Regions from separate parts of the Shinella sp. NM-101 genome, predicted to be linked through region 4. Evidence: riboswitches for the same ligand, from Rfam matches in the RefSeq annotation. Region 4 holds a riboswitch; each other region holds the start of a gene.

Region 1 (3,818 bases), on a different contig from region 4:
GCACCGACCAGCGCGGTGACGACGCCGATCGGCAGGACCTGCCCAGGAAGGGCGATGCGCGAGACGACATCGGAGACGACGAGGAAGACCGCCCCGGCGAGTGCCGTCGCCGGCACCAGCCGGCTGTGGCGCGCGCCGACGAGAATGCGCATGGCATGCGGCACGACGAGCCCGACGAAGCCGATGGCGCCGGCGACCGAGACCATGATCGCCGTCACCAGCGTCGCCGTTCCGATCAGCACGACCTGCGTGCGGCGCACGTCGATGCCGAGCGCGGCCGCGCTCTCGGCGCCGAAGGCGAAGGCGTCGAGTGCCCGGACATGCCACAACGTGATGCCGAGCCCGGCGAGGGTCATCGGCAGCACCAGCCAGGTGTCTGGCCAGCGCACGCCGGAAAGGTTGCCCAGCAGCCAGAACATTATGCCCCGCGCCTGCTCGGCGCTTGCCGACTGCGCGATGATAAGGGCCGTCAGGGCGTTGAACATCTGCGATCCCGCAATCCCGGCAAGGATGATCACCGCCGCGCCGCGCATGCCGGTTCCGCCGCCCGCGGCGCGGGCCAGCAGCGCGACCAGCACGAAGGCCGTGATGGCGCCGGCAAAGGCTCCGGCCGACATGCTGAGCAGCCCCGCGCCGAAACCGGCGACGGTGACGGCGACGGCCCCGGTGGAGGCTCCAGCCGAAATGCCGAGGAGATAGGGCTCGGCCAGCGGATTTCGCAAGAGCGCCTGGAGGATGAGGCCGGACAGGGCGAGGCTGGCGCCGCCGCAGGCCGCCACCACCGCGCGCGACATGCGATAGTGCCAGATCACGCTGAGTTCGATGGGATCGATCGCACGGTCCAGGAAGCCCGCTTTCGTCGCCAGGACGTCGAAGACGGTGGCGAGCGGGATGCGCGTCTCGCCGACCGCCGTTCCAAACAGCAGCGCTGCGGCCAGCACGGCCGGAGCCAGCCAGAAGAGCCACCCGAGGCCATGGACCGCAGCGCCTTGTCTCATTTCGACAGACCGAACCCGGAAAGCGCGTTCGACAGCTTCTCCAGCGCGAAGATCGCGCGAACCGACGGGTCCATCGCATTCGCCTCGATCGTGAGGATGCGATCCTGCCTGACCGCCTCCATCTCCTTCGCGACGGGATCGGTGGTCAGGAACTCGCGCTTGACGGCGATGTCGTCGGCGGGGAAGCGACGGCGGTTCATTTCGGCCGCGACGATGAAGGTCGGCCTCGCCGTGGCGATGGTCTCCCAGCCCACCGTCGGCCACTCCTCCTCGGAGGTGACGACGTTCTTCACGCCCAGCTTGGAGAGCATCCAGCCCGGCACGCCGTTGAGGCCGGCCACATAGGGGTCGATCTCGATGTCGGCGGAGGAATACCAGAACACGCCGGAAACGTCCTCGGGCAGGTTCAGGTCCTTGGCTTTGCGGACCGCGGACTCCTCGCGCGACCTGAGGTCGGCGACCAGCTTTTCGCCGCGTTCGGAGACGTCGAAGATCTCGGCCAGTTCCGTGATGCCCTGGTAGAGCAGGGCCGTGTCGAACAGCCTGGTGCGGGCGCCGTCCATGCTCTGCGTGTTGTCCTTTCCGACGCATTCGGTCGGCATGATCCAGCTTGCGATCCCCGCGTCATCGAACATCTCGCGCGTGCCGACCGCCCCCTGCGGACCGATCATCCACTCGTAGGCGGTGACGACGAGCTCCGGCTTCTTTGCCACGACGCTTTCGAAGCTCGGCGCATTGTCGGCGAGGCGCTCGACCGTCTTGTCGACCTCGGCGAATTCGGGCAGGACGGGATTGATCCACAGCGCGGTGCCCTTCACCTTGTCGGCGAGGCCGAGCATGTAGAGGATCTCGGTCGTGCTCTGGCCGACGCTGACGACGCTGTCCGGCGCCTTCTCGATGGTGACCTCGTGGCCGCAGCTCGTCAGCTTCAGCGGATAGCTGGTGGCCGCGAACGCCATCGGCGCCAGGGCGAAAGTGGCGATGAACGCCGTCGTGAACCTCAACATCGTATCCCTTCCGTTGCAATGTTGGCGGGACGAAGGAAGGCCGAGGATCGAAATGCAGGACGCCGATCACAAGCCCGCCCGAGCCGACCCGCTCGGTTGGTCATCTGCGTCGGCAGGTCTCCTGACTGACGGGTCGTCGCTTTCCTCGACCTTCCCGGGCGCGGGGCCCAGTGGATTTTCCGAGTTCAGCTCGCCGCCTACAGTTGCGGGGGCAGTTCCGTTTGGCTGGCCGTCTTTGGCCACGGATTCCCTCTTAGTCCCTTCCGGAAACCGACCGTCATCCCGTAGCGAATAGCATCGGCGCTTGCAAGGCCGCCGGATCGGGCCGGCCGAAACGGGATGAAAGAGAGGATGTCAGAACACCGACGCGCCGCCGGTCGCCGAAGGTTCACGGGACCGGGCCGCGATCATGGTTCGCCCGCATCAAAGCATGCGGGGGAGCACGTCGGTCGGACCGCCCCTGTCCTGCAGCCGGTGCTTCACGGTGCCGGCTATGTGCAGGAGGACGCAGGCCAGCAGGATATAGGCGCTATAGGCGTGCAGCGCCTGGAACACCGCGAAGGCCGTATCGTTCTTCGGCAGGACCTCCGGCACATGCGAGAGGAAGAAGAAAGGCACGCCGTCGCCGTCCGTGAGGCTGCTGGACATCGCGTAGCCCAGCAGCGGAGTGAGTATGGTCAAGGCGATGATCAGCCGGTGGGTGATGTGGGACAGGCGCTTCTCCCAGGGCTTGAGGGCGTCCGGCGCGTGCGGCAGAACCGCACGGTAGCGCCAGCGAAGGGCAAGCTGCGCCAGCGCCAGCAGCCAGGCCAGCACGCCGAACTGCTTGTGGTTGGGATAAAGGATCGCGGCCGTCGGGTCGTCCTCGGCGCGTCCGGTCATGTACCAGCCGCAGGCGATCAACCCGAGGATCAGGATGGCCCGCAGCCAGTGCAGGATGCGGATCGATACAGGATATCTGGCGCTGCTGTCTCTTTGAAACGGTCTCATCATGCCATTCCTCGTCTGGCCGGCTCGCTGCCGGCACCGCACCCCGCCGGATGCTCGCATTCGAGTATCCCGGTTTCGTGTGCGTTTCATGGAGATTGCGTGGATGGCGCCCATTGTCGCGGCAGGATCGCGATCGGCCTCAGCGGGCGGAGTGCAGCGCGGCCGCCGCGTGGATGAAGCCGCGGATCAGCGGAAGGTGCTGGCGCTCGGCGAGGCAGATGACGTATTCGTCGATAATCTCGTGGGCGTCTTCGATCGGCACAAAGGCGAGGCGGTTGTCATTGCCGAGTTCGAGATCGGCGATGACGCCGCATCCCACCCTGTTGGCGATGGCTTCGCGAACGCCTTCCCTTGAGGAAATCTCGACGATCTGCTCGATGGAAATGGCGTGACCCGCGAGATTCTTCTCGAAAACCTCGCGGGTGCGCGAGCCGCGTTCGCGCATGACGAAGGACAGGCCTTCCAGCGCGCGCATGGTGACGCTCTGCTCCCCGGCGAGCGGGTGATCCAGCGGCACGCACAGACCGAGCCGCATGCTGAGGAAGTGCTTGCCGAAAAGCCGCGGGTCATTGGGCACACGCGCGGTAATGGCGACGTCCGCGCGATAGTCCATGACCTGCTCGATGACGCGTGCGGAATTATCGATCGACAGCGAGAATGTGAGTTTCGGACGCTCGCTCTTCATGTGCGAGAGGATCGGCAGGGCGAGGATCGGGCCGTCGGCGGCAACGCGCAGGTGACCGCCGCTCGCACCGGCCTCGCCACGCAGGAAGGCATTGGCCTCGCGTTCTGCCGCGAACAGCCGGGTGGTGATCTCCAGCAG
Region 2 (3,818 bases), on a different contig from region 4:
CATCGCCACGCTGTAGGTGACGACGCCGGTGAAGAGGCCGAGGCCGGCCTGGGTTTCACGGCTGACGGCTTCCGGCTCCTCGGCCGCGCCGTCCGCCGGTGCCTCGGCCGCCGCCATCAGCTCTTCGAACGCGATCGCCCGATCGACCTGGGGCTCGCCGTAGACGCGCGCGAAACCGAACGCGACAAGGCCCGCGACGAGGCCTGCTATCATGCCTCTCAGCAAAAGATGACCAGTCATGTCCGTTCCTCAGTGGCAGGGGAAGCCGAGCAGATGCCGGCCGTCGTGCACGAATTCGTGGACTTCGAGGCCGGACAGGACGCGCGCGGCGCCCTCTTCCGTGCTGACGAAATAAAGGGCGAGCAGCATCAGCAGGCCGCCGAAAAGCGCCCACGGAAACAACTGGCTTGCGGGAATGGGTGTGACTGTGGTGCCGTGACTCAAGGTAATGTCGGACATGGATCCCTCTCTGAATGCGCGTTCGCTATGGGCCGATATTCATGCACCCGAGGTCTGGCTTTCGCAGGATGCGATTACAGTGGCGCGACCGCTCCAGAATTTCACTGGCTTCCCGAGGTGGTGCGCCTATCTATCAACGGCGTTTCCGGCGTGTCAACGCGGCGGGGCGACCGCCGCTTGTTCTTTTACGGCACTCTCGACGGTTTCAGCCGGTCGCCGCCAGCGCCAGGCCGGTTTCGGCCGCTTCGAGGACCCCGTGGCCGGGCGCGTCGTCGTCCATCGCCGCAGCATCCGCCGTGCCGTCGAGCGCGTTGCGCCACCTGGAGACCAGTTCGAGATAGGAGCCGCCGCCGAACCGCTCGGCGAGCCTGTATTGCTGGCGCAGCGTGATGCGCACCGTGGCCCGGCTGAAGCGGTCGGACGGCGTCGGGAACTGGTCCGGTTCCAGGCGCCTTGCGAGCCCGTCGAGCACCGCCTTGCGCACGATGGGCAGGTCCGGGCGGGCGAAGCGCTCGAAGAGCGCCTGGAACCGGGCATGATCCTCGATGTCGAAATTCCGATCGCGCCCCATGCCGTCCATGACGGGATTGGCGGGGTGAAGATAGCCGAGCGGCATGTGGTATCGCGGGATCGGCGTGTTGGCCGAATGGGTGCGACGCGATTTCAGCAGTTGCGGAAGAAGATGCGTGTGCGGCCCCGCGGGCGAGACGCCGCCCGTATCCGGCCCGCCGATCTTCTGGAACACCTCGATGCGGCCGATCCGGGTCAGCGCGACGCGGTGCGGATGCGCCTTCAGCACGGCCGCGGCCGCCGGGTTTCCGGTCTCGAACAGGCTGCGCCCGGCACCGGCGCGCAGGATCGCCAGCAGCGCCGGATCGCCGGTGCGAATGCAGAAATCGCACTGCGGAAGGTTGAGGCCGACGTCGAAGAGAATCGCCCGCCTGTCCGCCGGGCGCACCGCGTCCCCGTCCGGGCCTAGCTCGGTCAGGACCTTGCGCCGCTTCATCGCTGCATCCTTTTCCGGCAGGCACAGCGCGATACCATGGCTCCAGCGGTGCGGCCGGGGGCTGAGGGCCTCATAGGCGACAGGAACGATCTGCTCGACCACCTCGGAATCGAGCCGGATGGCGCCCCGCGGGGTGGCGCGCACCAGCATGGCCGGGGCATCGGCTTCCAGATATTCCCCCTTGTCCTGATGGAACTCGGCGACCGCGCCGAAGGAGCCCATGCTCCACCCTGCCCTCTGGTCCACGAGGTGGCTCTTCAAGACGTCCCAGAGATCTGCCATGTGCTTGTCCTTCATCGTGGCCGCCGCGCCGGTTGCCGTGTCGCAAATGCGAATCGGCGGGTGGCTTGCGAAATGGTTCCGGACGAGGATGGAAAGGGGAAGGAACGGGGCGGCCCCGAGAGGGAACGCCGTTCGCCTCCCGATCGCCCACCGCAATCGGCCGAGTCATCAATTCATGGCTGGTTTCCGGGCTTCGGAACCGTCCTGAAGGACGCTCTCGACGCCTTCCCGGCCGGAGCCAGTGGCATTCGTCGAGATTTTGTTCCGCTACCGTTGCGGGGGCAGCACCGGCCTTGGACCGGTTTCCCAATTATCCATCCCGACCAGGCCGGGATGGCACCCTGAATGCATCCAGCAAACCACCCGGCGGGCAAAAGGACCATCGGGAATGCGACATCCGCGGTGCCCGTAACGACACAGGCGAAAAGCCCCGCCTATGCCGGACCGCCATCGTGGCGGACAACCGGAACCGGGCGGTCCCTTTCATCGACCGCGACCATGACGAAGCGGCCGGTCGCGGTCAGGGCGCGGCTTCCGCTCATCAGGTCCTCCGACCAGAGCTCGACCGCCACGGTCATCGAGCTGCGCCCGACGCGCACCACCGTCGCGACCGTGTCGACGATCGATCCCACGGCCACCGGCGCACGGAAATCGACCCGCTCGGACGCGGCGAGCACCGTGATTTTCCGGCCGTGCCGCGTGGCGGCGATGAAGGCCGCCTTGGTCATGGCGGCAAGCGCCTCGCCGCCGAACATGCGGCCGAAGCTGTTCGCCTGGTCGGCAAAGACGATGTCGCTCGCGCGCAGGCCGGGAGCCAACTCCTCATACGCCGCGGAAAGGGGCGGCAGATGCCAGTCCGGCGCCTTGCCTTCGGGAACGGCCACCATGCTGAAGCTGCCGCGGGTGCACAGCCGCCGTTCGCCGCTGACGAGGCCTTCGGCGATCATCTCCACCTCCACCGTCATGGACTTGCGTCCGACGCGCGTCACGCGCGCCAGGAACTCGACCAGTTCCCCGACGCGGGCCGGCGCCTGGAAATCGACGCGGTCGCAGGACGCCGTCACGAAGGGGACGCGCCCATGGCGGGTCGCGGCGATGAAGGCGATGCGGTCCATCAGCGCGAGCCCCGCCCCGCCGAAAAGCGTGCCGTGGTGGTTGGTGTCGCCGGGAAAGACGAGGTCCAGCAGGCGGCTCGACGGCGCCGGGATTTCTCCCGGCGCCGCGAAGGTCTGTTCGCCCGCGCTCACTGCGCTACCTTGCGCAGTTCGCCGGCCGCGGCCACCATGTTGACGAGCGCCGGCCGGACCTCGTCCCACTTGCGGGTCTTCAGGCCGCAATCGGGATTGACCCAGAGCTGGCGATCGTGAAGGCGCTTGCGGGCGAGCGACAGGAGGCCGGTCATCTCACCCACGTCGGGCACGCGCGGCGAGTGGATGTCGTAGACGCCGGGACCGATCTCATTCGGATAGTCGAAATCGCGGAACGCATCGAGCAGTTCCATCTTCGAGCGCGACGTCTCGATGGAGATGACGTCGGCATCCATGGCGGCGATGGCCGAGATGATGTCGTTGAACTCCGAGTAGCACATGTGGGTGTGGATCTGCGTTACGTCCGCGACACCGCTGGCGCACAGGCGGAAGCATTCGACCGCCCAGCCGAGGTAGTGCTGCCAGTCCCGGTGGCGGAGCGGCAGGCCCTCGCGCAGCGCCGCCTCGTCGATCTGGATCATCTTAGCGCCGGCCTTTTCAAGGTCGACCACCTCGTCGCGGATGGCGAGCGCGATCTGCCGGCAGGTCTCGCTGCGCGGAATGTCGTCGCGAACGAACGACCAGTTGAGGATCGTCACCGGGCCGGTCAGCATGCCCTTGACCGGCTTTCCGGTCAGCGACTGCGCATATTGCCACCAGCGCACCGTCATCGGGTTCGGCCGCGAGACGTCGCCGAAGATGATCGGCGGGCGGACATAGCGCGAACCGTAGCTCTGCACCCAGGCATGCTGCGTGAAGGCGAAGCCCGCGAGCTGCTCGCCGAAATACTGCACCATGTCGTTGCGCTCGAATTCGCCGTGCAC
Region 3 (3,818 bases), on a different contig from region 4:
CGGGCGGCGATGGCCCTCGATGCACCATCGACAGCCTGCCTCACCGCGTCCTCCCCTTCGGCGAGCCCCCTGCCGATCGCCGAAAGCTCGCCCAGCTTCTGCGTGGCAAAGGAAAGCCAGGACTTGAGGTCCGCATCGAGCGCCGTTTCCAGTTCGAGGTCGATCGGCACATGCAGCAGCGGGCATGAGGCGGCAACCTCGACCGCACCCGCGGCGCGCGCGGAAACGACCGGCGCCAGCCGGCCAAGGATCGCCGCAAGGTCCGCCTTCCAGATGTTGCGCCCGTCGATGACGCCGAGCGACAGGACCCGATCGGCCCCCATCGCCTTTGCGACGGGTTCGAGTTGCTCCGGCGCTCGCACCAGATCGACGTGGAGACCGGCGACGGGGAGCGCGGCGACCGCTTCCAGATTGTCGGCCAGCGCGCCGAAATAGGTCGCCAGCATCACCTTCAGGCCCGGCGCGGACCTGGCAAGCGCCTCATAGGCGAGCTTGAAGGCATGGCGCTCGCCTTCCGTCAGGTCGAGCGCCAGGACGGGTTCGTCGACCTGCACCCAGTCGGCGCCGGCGGCCTCCAGCCGGCGGAAGAGCTCCTCGTAGACCGGCAGCAGCCTTGCCAGGAGATCGAGCGGCTTGAAGGTCGAGGGCCGGGCCTTCGAGAGCTTGAGGAAGGTCACCGGACCGAGCACGACCGGGCGCGTATGAATGCCGAGCGCCTTGGCCTCCAGGAAATGATCGACCGGCTTCTGCGCGGTGAGCGTGAAGGCCTGATCCTCGCCGACCTCAGGGACCATGTAGTGATAGTTCGTGTCGAACCACTTGGTCATTTCGAGCGCCGGCACGCCCTGCGCGTGGTGCGCATGGCCGCAGTCGGCGCGGCCGTCGCCCTGACTGCCGCGCGCCATCGCGAAGTAGATCGACAGCGGCACCTCGCCGCCCGTCCAGCCGTAGGCGGCCGGGATTGCGCCGACCATCACGGCCGTGTCGAGCACATGGTCGTAGAGGGAGAAATCGTTGGAGGGAATCTTCGTGATGCCCTGGTCGCGCTGGAGCGCCCAGTTTTCGGCGCGCAGCCTGCGGGCCGTTTCGAGAAGGTCGCTTTCGGCGATCCTGCCGGCCCAGTGGCCTTCGAGAGCGAATTTCAGCTCGCGGTGGCGACCGATGCGCGGGAAGCCGAGGGAGGCGACCGGGAGAGTTTGCTTGGACATTGACATACCCCATAGGTTTCAGGGGGCATGGGTAAAGCGGACGCGAGCAGGCATCGCCGTTTCAGGCGAACTGCAGCAACCACCGGGACACCCCGCCCGTGGACGTTATTTCGTCTTGGCAGGTCTCCTGGCTCACGGGTCGTCACCCTGTCCGTCTTCCCAAGGCCTTGGCCTCAGTGACATCGGTGGACAGCGGCTCGCCGTTTACAGTTGCGGGGGCAGCCCCGGCATTGCCGACGGATCGACGCACCGGATTCCCTCTTAGCCCTGGGACGGATAATGCCGCTCCAGGGAACCATGACGGGGCACAGTTCTGATCATAACGGAGGGATTGTCAACAGATATAAAGAAATCTTTATGTCTTTATTTATTTTACTGATCGCGGAGCACCGCTCTCACGCGCGGCCGATCTCGTCGAGATACCACTCGATGTAGCGCAGTTCGTTGTGCTCCATCGGCGCGATGGGGCCGGGCACGAAATAGTGCGACTGCACGCCGCGGGCGGTGTGCTCGATGATCGCCTTGTCCTCCGCCGTCGTGACCTTCCAGAGCCAGGTGAGCTTCCCGAGATCGTAGTCCCTGCCCTCCTGCGCATTGCCGTCGACCAGCCAGATCAGTTCCATCTCGCAGCTTTCCGCCGTCTTCGGGATGAAGCGATAGATCATGCCGTGGTCGGGATAGCAGACGAGGAATGTCGTGCCGCCAAGATGGATGGAGGTGACCCCGCCGTCGAAATCGGTGAATCGGCCCATCAATGGCGCGACCGCCCTGCCGTCCTCGCTGCCGCTCTGCACGCCGTCATAGAGCGCATAGCGGAAGGCATGGATCGCCTCGCGGCCCTCGCGCGAGGTCTGCCAGTGATTGCCGGAGCCGACCTCGATGCCGAGCGCGCAGGTGCGCGCCTCCATCGCCTCGTTCAGCGCCTCGATCATGTGCAATGGCTGTTCCAGCGCATGGGTCTGCGAATATTCCGGATGCGCGGGGCCGCAATGGTAGCATTCCACATAGTTCTCCACCGCCAGCTTCCAGTTGGCGGCGACCGGATAGGTCTCGCGATGCGCGACCCTGGCACCCGCCCAGCCGTATTGGCCGCAGGTCGCGTGCAGCAGGTTCTCCACCTCGGAAAAGTCGAGCGGCTCTTCGGCGAAGGAGATGAAGACGAGCCCTTCGACGACGCGGACATGCAGCGTCTTCAGCCCGTGGTCCTCGCGCCTGAAATCCTTCGGCATCAGCCGGGCCGCCTTGAGGCTGCCATCGTTGCCGTAGGTCCAGGCATGGTACGGACAGACGAAGACCCGCGCATTGCCCTTCTGTTTCGTGCAGACCTCCGCGCCGCGGTGGCGACAGACGTTGAGCATCGCATGAACCGACCCATCCGGCGCGCGCGTGAGAATCACCTGCTCGGTATCGATGCGGAAGACCTCGAAGTCATTGACCTCTGGAATGACGCTCTCATGGGCGAGACAGTGCCAGTGGCGGCGAAAGACCCGCTCCATATCGCGCCGGTATATCTCCGGATCCTGGTAGAACGGCCGGGCAAGGCCATGCCCCTTGCGGTGCTCGACGATCAAGCGGGCGATTCCATCATTTGCACTATCGATTAGAGCGTCCGCAGCCTGCGCCATGCTTCTTCAACCGTAAAACGTTTTCGATGCAGCGCAGTATCAGCAGCGGCCCGGCGGCCGGCAAGGTGCCGTAATCGGGATAATTAATCGATAAAATCAATCACATGAAAATCCGGAAAACCGTTTGCATGTCGCGATCGGATATTGTCGTTCATGCGGGCCCGTGCACCGGGAATAGCGGATGCGCGATGAAATCGGCAACCGGATCGCGGGGTTGCGCCGCGGCCCGCCGTCAGGCGGCAGGCCTGCCGGGCCGGAAACCGCCCTCACCCGTTTTCCTGAATGCGTCATCGACCGGCAAGCCGGTCAGAACGCCTTGGCGGCGTCGATCACGCGGAACTGGATGCGCCGGTTGCCCTGCCAGCTATCGGCGGAAAGCGTGCCGGCCAGATGCACCGCCTGCCCGCGCTCCTTCATCAGGAAGAGGCCGAGATCGGCTTCCGCGGCGCGGAAGGCCATGGCGTCGAGCCGTCCGCCGTCGGGGCCTTCGAGGCTGACGCGCAGATGATTGACGCCGACGGGGCGCACGTCGCGCACGCGATGCGCCGGCAGCGCGAAGATCGGCTGCGGATGGCCGGAGCCATAGGGGCCAGCCTGTTCGAGCTGGTCGGCGAGCGCGAGCGTTGCGCCGCTGGCGCTGAGCGCACCGTCGATCTTCAGCGTCTCCACGGCCACCAGTTCGCGCACGGCACGCTCCGCGCGCTCCTCGAAGAAGCTGCGCAGCCGGCCGAGATTGCTCCGCTCCACCGTCAGGCCCGCCGCCATGGCATGGCCGCCGCCCTTGACGAGGATGCCCTCCTCCACGGCAGCGCGCACCATGCGGCCGAGATCGAAGCCGCTGATCGAGCGGCCGGAGCCGGTGCCCTTGCCCGAGGGGTCGAAGGCGATGGCGAAGGCCGGGCGGCGGAAGCGGTCCTTCAGCCGCGAGGCGAGCAGGCCGACGACGCCGGGATGCCAGCCCTCGCGGGCCGTCAGGATCACCGCG
Region 4 (3,818 bases):
CCTGCCGAACCCGATTCGCCGAAGAGAGGAGCCGCATGCTCATGCCGCGATCACACGGCTGCGGCGATGGCGGCCCGCACGGCGGCTTCGTCCATGTCGTGCAGGCCGATGACGACGAGGCGGGTACCACGGGCCTCGCCCGGCGCCCAGGCGCGTTCGAAATACGTGTCGACGCGGCTGCCGACGGCCTGGACGAGCAGGCGCATCGGCTTGCCGGGCACGTCCGCGAAACCCTTGAGGCGCAGCACGTCATGCGCGCTGATGACCCCCTTGAGACGCTCGATGAAGGCGGCGGGATCCGCGACGGGACCCAGTTCGACGACGAAGCTGTCGAACTCGTCGTGATCGTGCTCCTCGCCGTTCTCGTGCTCCAGCTCGTGGTGCGACTTGCGGTTGGCGATGTCGTCTTCGGTGCCGACGCCGAGGCCGAGCAGCACGGCGGCGGCGACCTCGCCGTTCTTCGCCTCGATCATCGAGGGCTTGCGGGAAATGCGGGAGGCGACCTCGTCGCGCACGGACTGAAGGCCGGCGGCGTCGATGAGGTCGGTCTTGTTGAGGACGATGAGGTCGGCGGCGGTGAGCTGGTCCTCGAAGAGCTCTTCGAGCGGGCTTTCATGGTCGAGGTTCTCGTCCGTCACGCGCAGCGCATCCACCTTGTCGTGGTCGTCGGCAAAGCGCCCGGCGGCAACGGCCGCGCTGTCCACCACGGTGATGACGCCGTCGACCGTCACCTGCGTCTTGATTTCCGGCCAGTTGAAGGCGGCGACGAGCGGCTGCGGCAGCGCAAGGCCGGAGGTCTCGATGACGATATGGTCGGGGCGGTTCTCGCGCTCGAGGAGCTTCGTCATGGTGGGAATGAAATCGTCGGCGACGGTGCAGCAGATGCAGCCGTTGGTGAGCTCGATGATGTCGTCCTCCGTGCAGGCCTCCGCGCCGCAGCCCTTGAGCACGTCGCCGTCGACGCCGAGATCGCCGAACTCGTTGATGATGAGCGCAATGCGTTTGCCCCCGGCATTCTGCAGGATGTTGCGGATCATCGTCGTCTTGCCCGCGCCGAGGAAGCCGGTGATGACGGTGGCGGGGATTTTCTGTTGCAGCATGGCTCAACCCTTCATTTTCAGCGGCAGTCCGGCCGCGACGAAATAGACTTCTGGCACGAGGGCGGCGACCTTCTGGTGCAGCCGCCCGGCATGGTCGCGGAATTCGCGCGCCATGCGGTTGTCAGGCACGATGCCGAGGCCGACCTCGTTCGACACGAAGACCAGCCGGCCCGGCGCCGCCGCGATCGCGGCGAGAAGGCCGGTAAATTCGGCGGCGATGTCGCGCTCCTCCAGCATCAGGTTCGTGACCCACAGCGTCAGGCAGTCGACCAGCACCGCGCGGTCCGCGCGCGCCACCGCGGCGATGCGATCGGCGAGCGCCAGCGGCTCCTCATGCGTCTGCCACCCGCTCCCGCGATCTTCCCGATGCCTGGCGATGCGCTGCCGCATCTCGTCATCGAAGGCGCGGCCGGTGGCGATATAATGGCGCGAAAGACCGGTTTCGGCGACCAGTCTTTCGGCAAAGGCGGATTTTCCGGAACGTGCACCGCCCAGAACCAGGACGGGTCCGGGCGATGTCGTCTTCATGTCAGTCAGCCCTGGCGATCTTCTCGTTGGCAAAGCCCAGCGACAGGCCGAGCACGATCCAGAAGAACAGCGTCGTGGCGAGGGCCGCGACGGCGAACTCCGCGCCGAGAACCGCCGGCACGTTGCTGGAGATGTCGCCCGGCTGGGGCGCACCGTAGACCTGCGGGGCGGCGACCAGCACGATGCCGGCGACCTTGGCGATGATCCCGTCCTTCAGGAAGAGCAGGTAGAGCCCCGCCGCCGAGAGGACGACGGTCGCGATCCACCAGACCTGGCGGTCGCCGAGATCGGCAGCCGGGAAGCCCGGCAGTTCCGGCGGCAGGCCGATGGCCGGCAGCATGTGCACGGCAAGCCAGCCGGCGGCACCCCACAGCGCACCGTTGGCAACGGTGATCGGATGGCCGGAAACCAGGCTGAAGCCGGCGAGCAGGAGCGCAAAGCCGGTGCCCGTCACGAGATTTGCAAGCAGCGTGCCGGAAAAGCGGCTCATGCCGAACATGATGCCGCCCTCCTCGTGGCCCTCGCCGTCATGGGCCTGGGCGACGGAAACGGGCGACAGATAGGCGGCGACGTCGAGGATGGCCGCGCCGAGCGAGGAATGCTCCTGCGTCTGGACGGCACCGTCGGCCGACGGCGTCGTGCCCTCGCCGGCAGGAGCCGGCGCCTCACCCTCGAATTCCTCGGCGTGCAGGATGAGCGGCACGACACGCGCCTCCTGGGCGGCCGTCATGAGGGCGCCGGAGAACAGCCCGGCCACCAGGGCGGCCAGGAGATAACGAACGATCATGTCGAAAACTCCTTAGTGGCAGGGAAAGCCGTAGGAGTGACGCGTGTCGTGCGCCGTGTCGTGCAGCACGGCCGAATTCGCAAGGCCGGCACCGAACACGAGGAAGGCGCCGAGCAGCAGCGCGAAAATGCCGGCGACGAGGCGGTCGTTTGCCGAAAGGGAAATAGAAGACGTGTTGGAAACAGCCATGACAACCTCCGTGCAGGCGTTGGGGAAGCCCCTCCCCGGGTCGGGCAACATGCCCTTCGCATTGGCCGGCAGGTTTCCTGGCTCGCGGCGTCCGGCGCTCGCACGCCTGCGGGTTGCCCTCGCCTTCCCGGGAAAGGCATCGCGAAAGGTGGACGATTCGTAGAAATGGAGGCGTCCAACCCCTGCTTATCGCGATGCCACCCAGTGGCTTTTCCGGCTGGTCGACAAACCGCGTCCGGGGCACCATTGCCCTTTGCCGCAGCCATCCCCTCCACCCGGATGAGCGTCCCTCGCCACTCTACAGTCGCGGGGTCGGCCGTGATTGCAGCGCCCTGGTTGGGTCCACCACGTCACATTCCCATTTACTCCCCGATCCGTTTCCGGACCCGGGAACCATCCAATAGTGCGGATGATTATGCGTCCGCCCCCGGGAAGTCAATCGACAGGCAGCGCCATCGCCTGTGCTGAAACCGCCGTCCGCCCGTCGCAATCTCAATAGCCGGGGATGATCACCACCCCGCCACGGCGGCGGTAATAGCCGTCGTCGCGATAGTACGGGCCGTCATAGTAGTCGTCGACAGGGCCCTCCAGCACGTCGTAGCCGCGCTGGTAGCGCCGCTGGCGATTCTGCCGGGTCTCGGCATATTGCGCCGCCTCGCGCAGCATCCGGTACTGCTGGCGGGTGAGATAGCCGTTGGCACGATAGCCGGACGAGCCCTGCCAGGCGGCGATCGCCGAGCGGGTGCGCGGGCCGAAGACGCCGTCGGCACCATAGGTGTTGTAGCCGAGCGCGCTCAGCCAGCGCTGCGCCTGGATGCGGACCGAGCGGTCCATATAGGCTTCGCGCGGATCGACGACCGGCTCTTCCACCTTGCGCCGGGTCTCCGTGGTTTCCGTCCCGGCCTTCGAAAGCGCGGCGAGGCGCTCGCGGGCATCCGCGACGAAGCGGCCGTTCGGATAGGCGGCGATATAGCCGCGGAAGGCCTTCTCGGACCCGTCGACCACGGCCTTCTGGAAGGTCTCTTCCTCGCGCTTGGCCGCATCCGCCTTCCCGGCGTCAGCGGCGCCGTCTGTCCTGCGCACGTCCTGCGACGTGCCGCCGGCGGCGGCACCCTCCGCCTTCCGGCGGGCGGCAGCAGCCTCCCCGGCGCGCTTTTCCGCTTCCTTCGCAAGCCTGGCGGCCTCGGCGGCCTTGGCTTCGGCATCGGCTGCGG

What was found. A riboswitch is a leader RNA that binds a small molecule or an ion and turns the genes downstream of it on or off. The one in region 4 is predicted to bind cobalamin.
Region 1: linked by a shared signal. The riboswitch ahead of L0976_RS20705 (ABC transporter substrate-binding protein) and the one ahead of L0976_RS01730 (CbtB-domain containing protein) in region 4 are both predicted to bind cobalamin.
Region 2: linked by a shared signal. The riboswitch ahead of L0976_RS18735 (hypothetical protein) and the one ahead of L0976_RS01730 (CbtB-domain containing protein) in region 4 are both predicted to bind cobalamin.
Region 3: linked by a shared signal. The riboswitch ahead of metE (5-methyltetrahydropteroyltriglutamate--homocysteine S-methyltransferase) and the one ahead of L0976_RS01730 (CbtB-domain containing protein) in region 4 are both predicted to bind cobalamin.

Annotation. Positions count from the first base shown of each region.
Region 1 is NZ_JACBFT010000012.1:116,521-120,338, reverse strand. It holds gene L0976_RS20710 (iron ABC transporter permease) at 1-998, opposite strand, end outside; gene L0976_RS20705 (ABC transporter substrate-binding protein) at 995-2,005, opposite strand; cobalamin riboswitch at 2,099-2,295, opposite strand; gene L0976_RS20700 (cytochrome b) at 2,429-2,998, opposite strand; gene L0976_RS20695 (LysR substrate-binding domain-containing protein) at 3,135-3,818, opposite strand, start outside.
Region 2 is NZ_JACBFT010000010.1:75,556-79,373, forward strand. It holds gene L0976_RS18725 (CbtA family protein) at 1-240, opposite strand, end outside; gene L0976_RS18730 (CbtB-domain containing protein) at 250-459, opposite strand; cobalamin riboswitch at 511-573, opposite strand; gene L0976_RS18735 (hypothetical protein) at 665-1,747, opposite strand; cobalamin riboswitch at 1,907-2,106, opposite strand; gene L0976_RS18740 (acyl-CoA thioesterase) at 2,182-2,994, opposite strand; gene metE (5-methyltetrahydropteroyltriglutamate--homocysteine S-methyltransferase) at 2,991-3,818, opposite strand, start outside.
Region 3 is NZ_JACBFT010000010.1:79,672-83,489, forward strand. It holds gene metE (5-methyltetrahydropteroyltriglutamate--homocysteine S-methyltransferase) at 1-1,208, opposite strand, end outside; cobalamin riboswitch at 1,308-1,523, opposite strand; gene L0976_RS18750 (aromatic ring-hydroxylating dioxygenase subunit alpha) at 1,604-2,833, opposite strand; gene recJ (single-stranded-DNA-specific exonuclease RecJ) at 3,140-3,818, opposite strand, start outside.
Region 4 is NZ_JACBFT010000001.1:358,492-362,309, forward strand. It holds gene cobW (cobalamin biosynthesis protein CobW) at 51-1,100, opposite strand; gene cobU (bifunctional adenosylcobinamide kinase/adenosylcobinamide-phosphate guanylyltransferase) at 1,104-1,628, opposite strand; gene L0976_RS01725 (CbtA family protein) at 1,630-2,415, opposite strand; gene L0976_RS01730 (CbtB-domain containing protein) at 2,428-2,604, opposite strand; cobalamin riboswitch at 2,654-3,017, opposite strand; gene L0976_RS01735 (peptidoglycan-binding protein) at 3,097-3,818, opposite strand, start outside.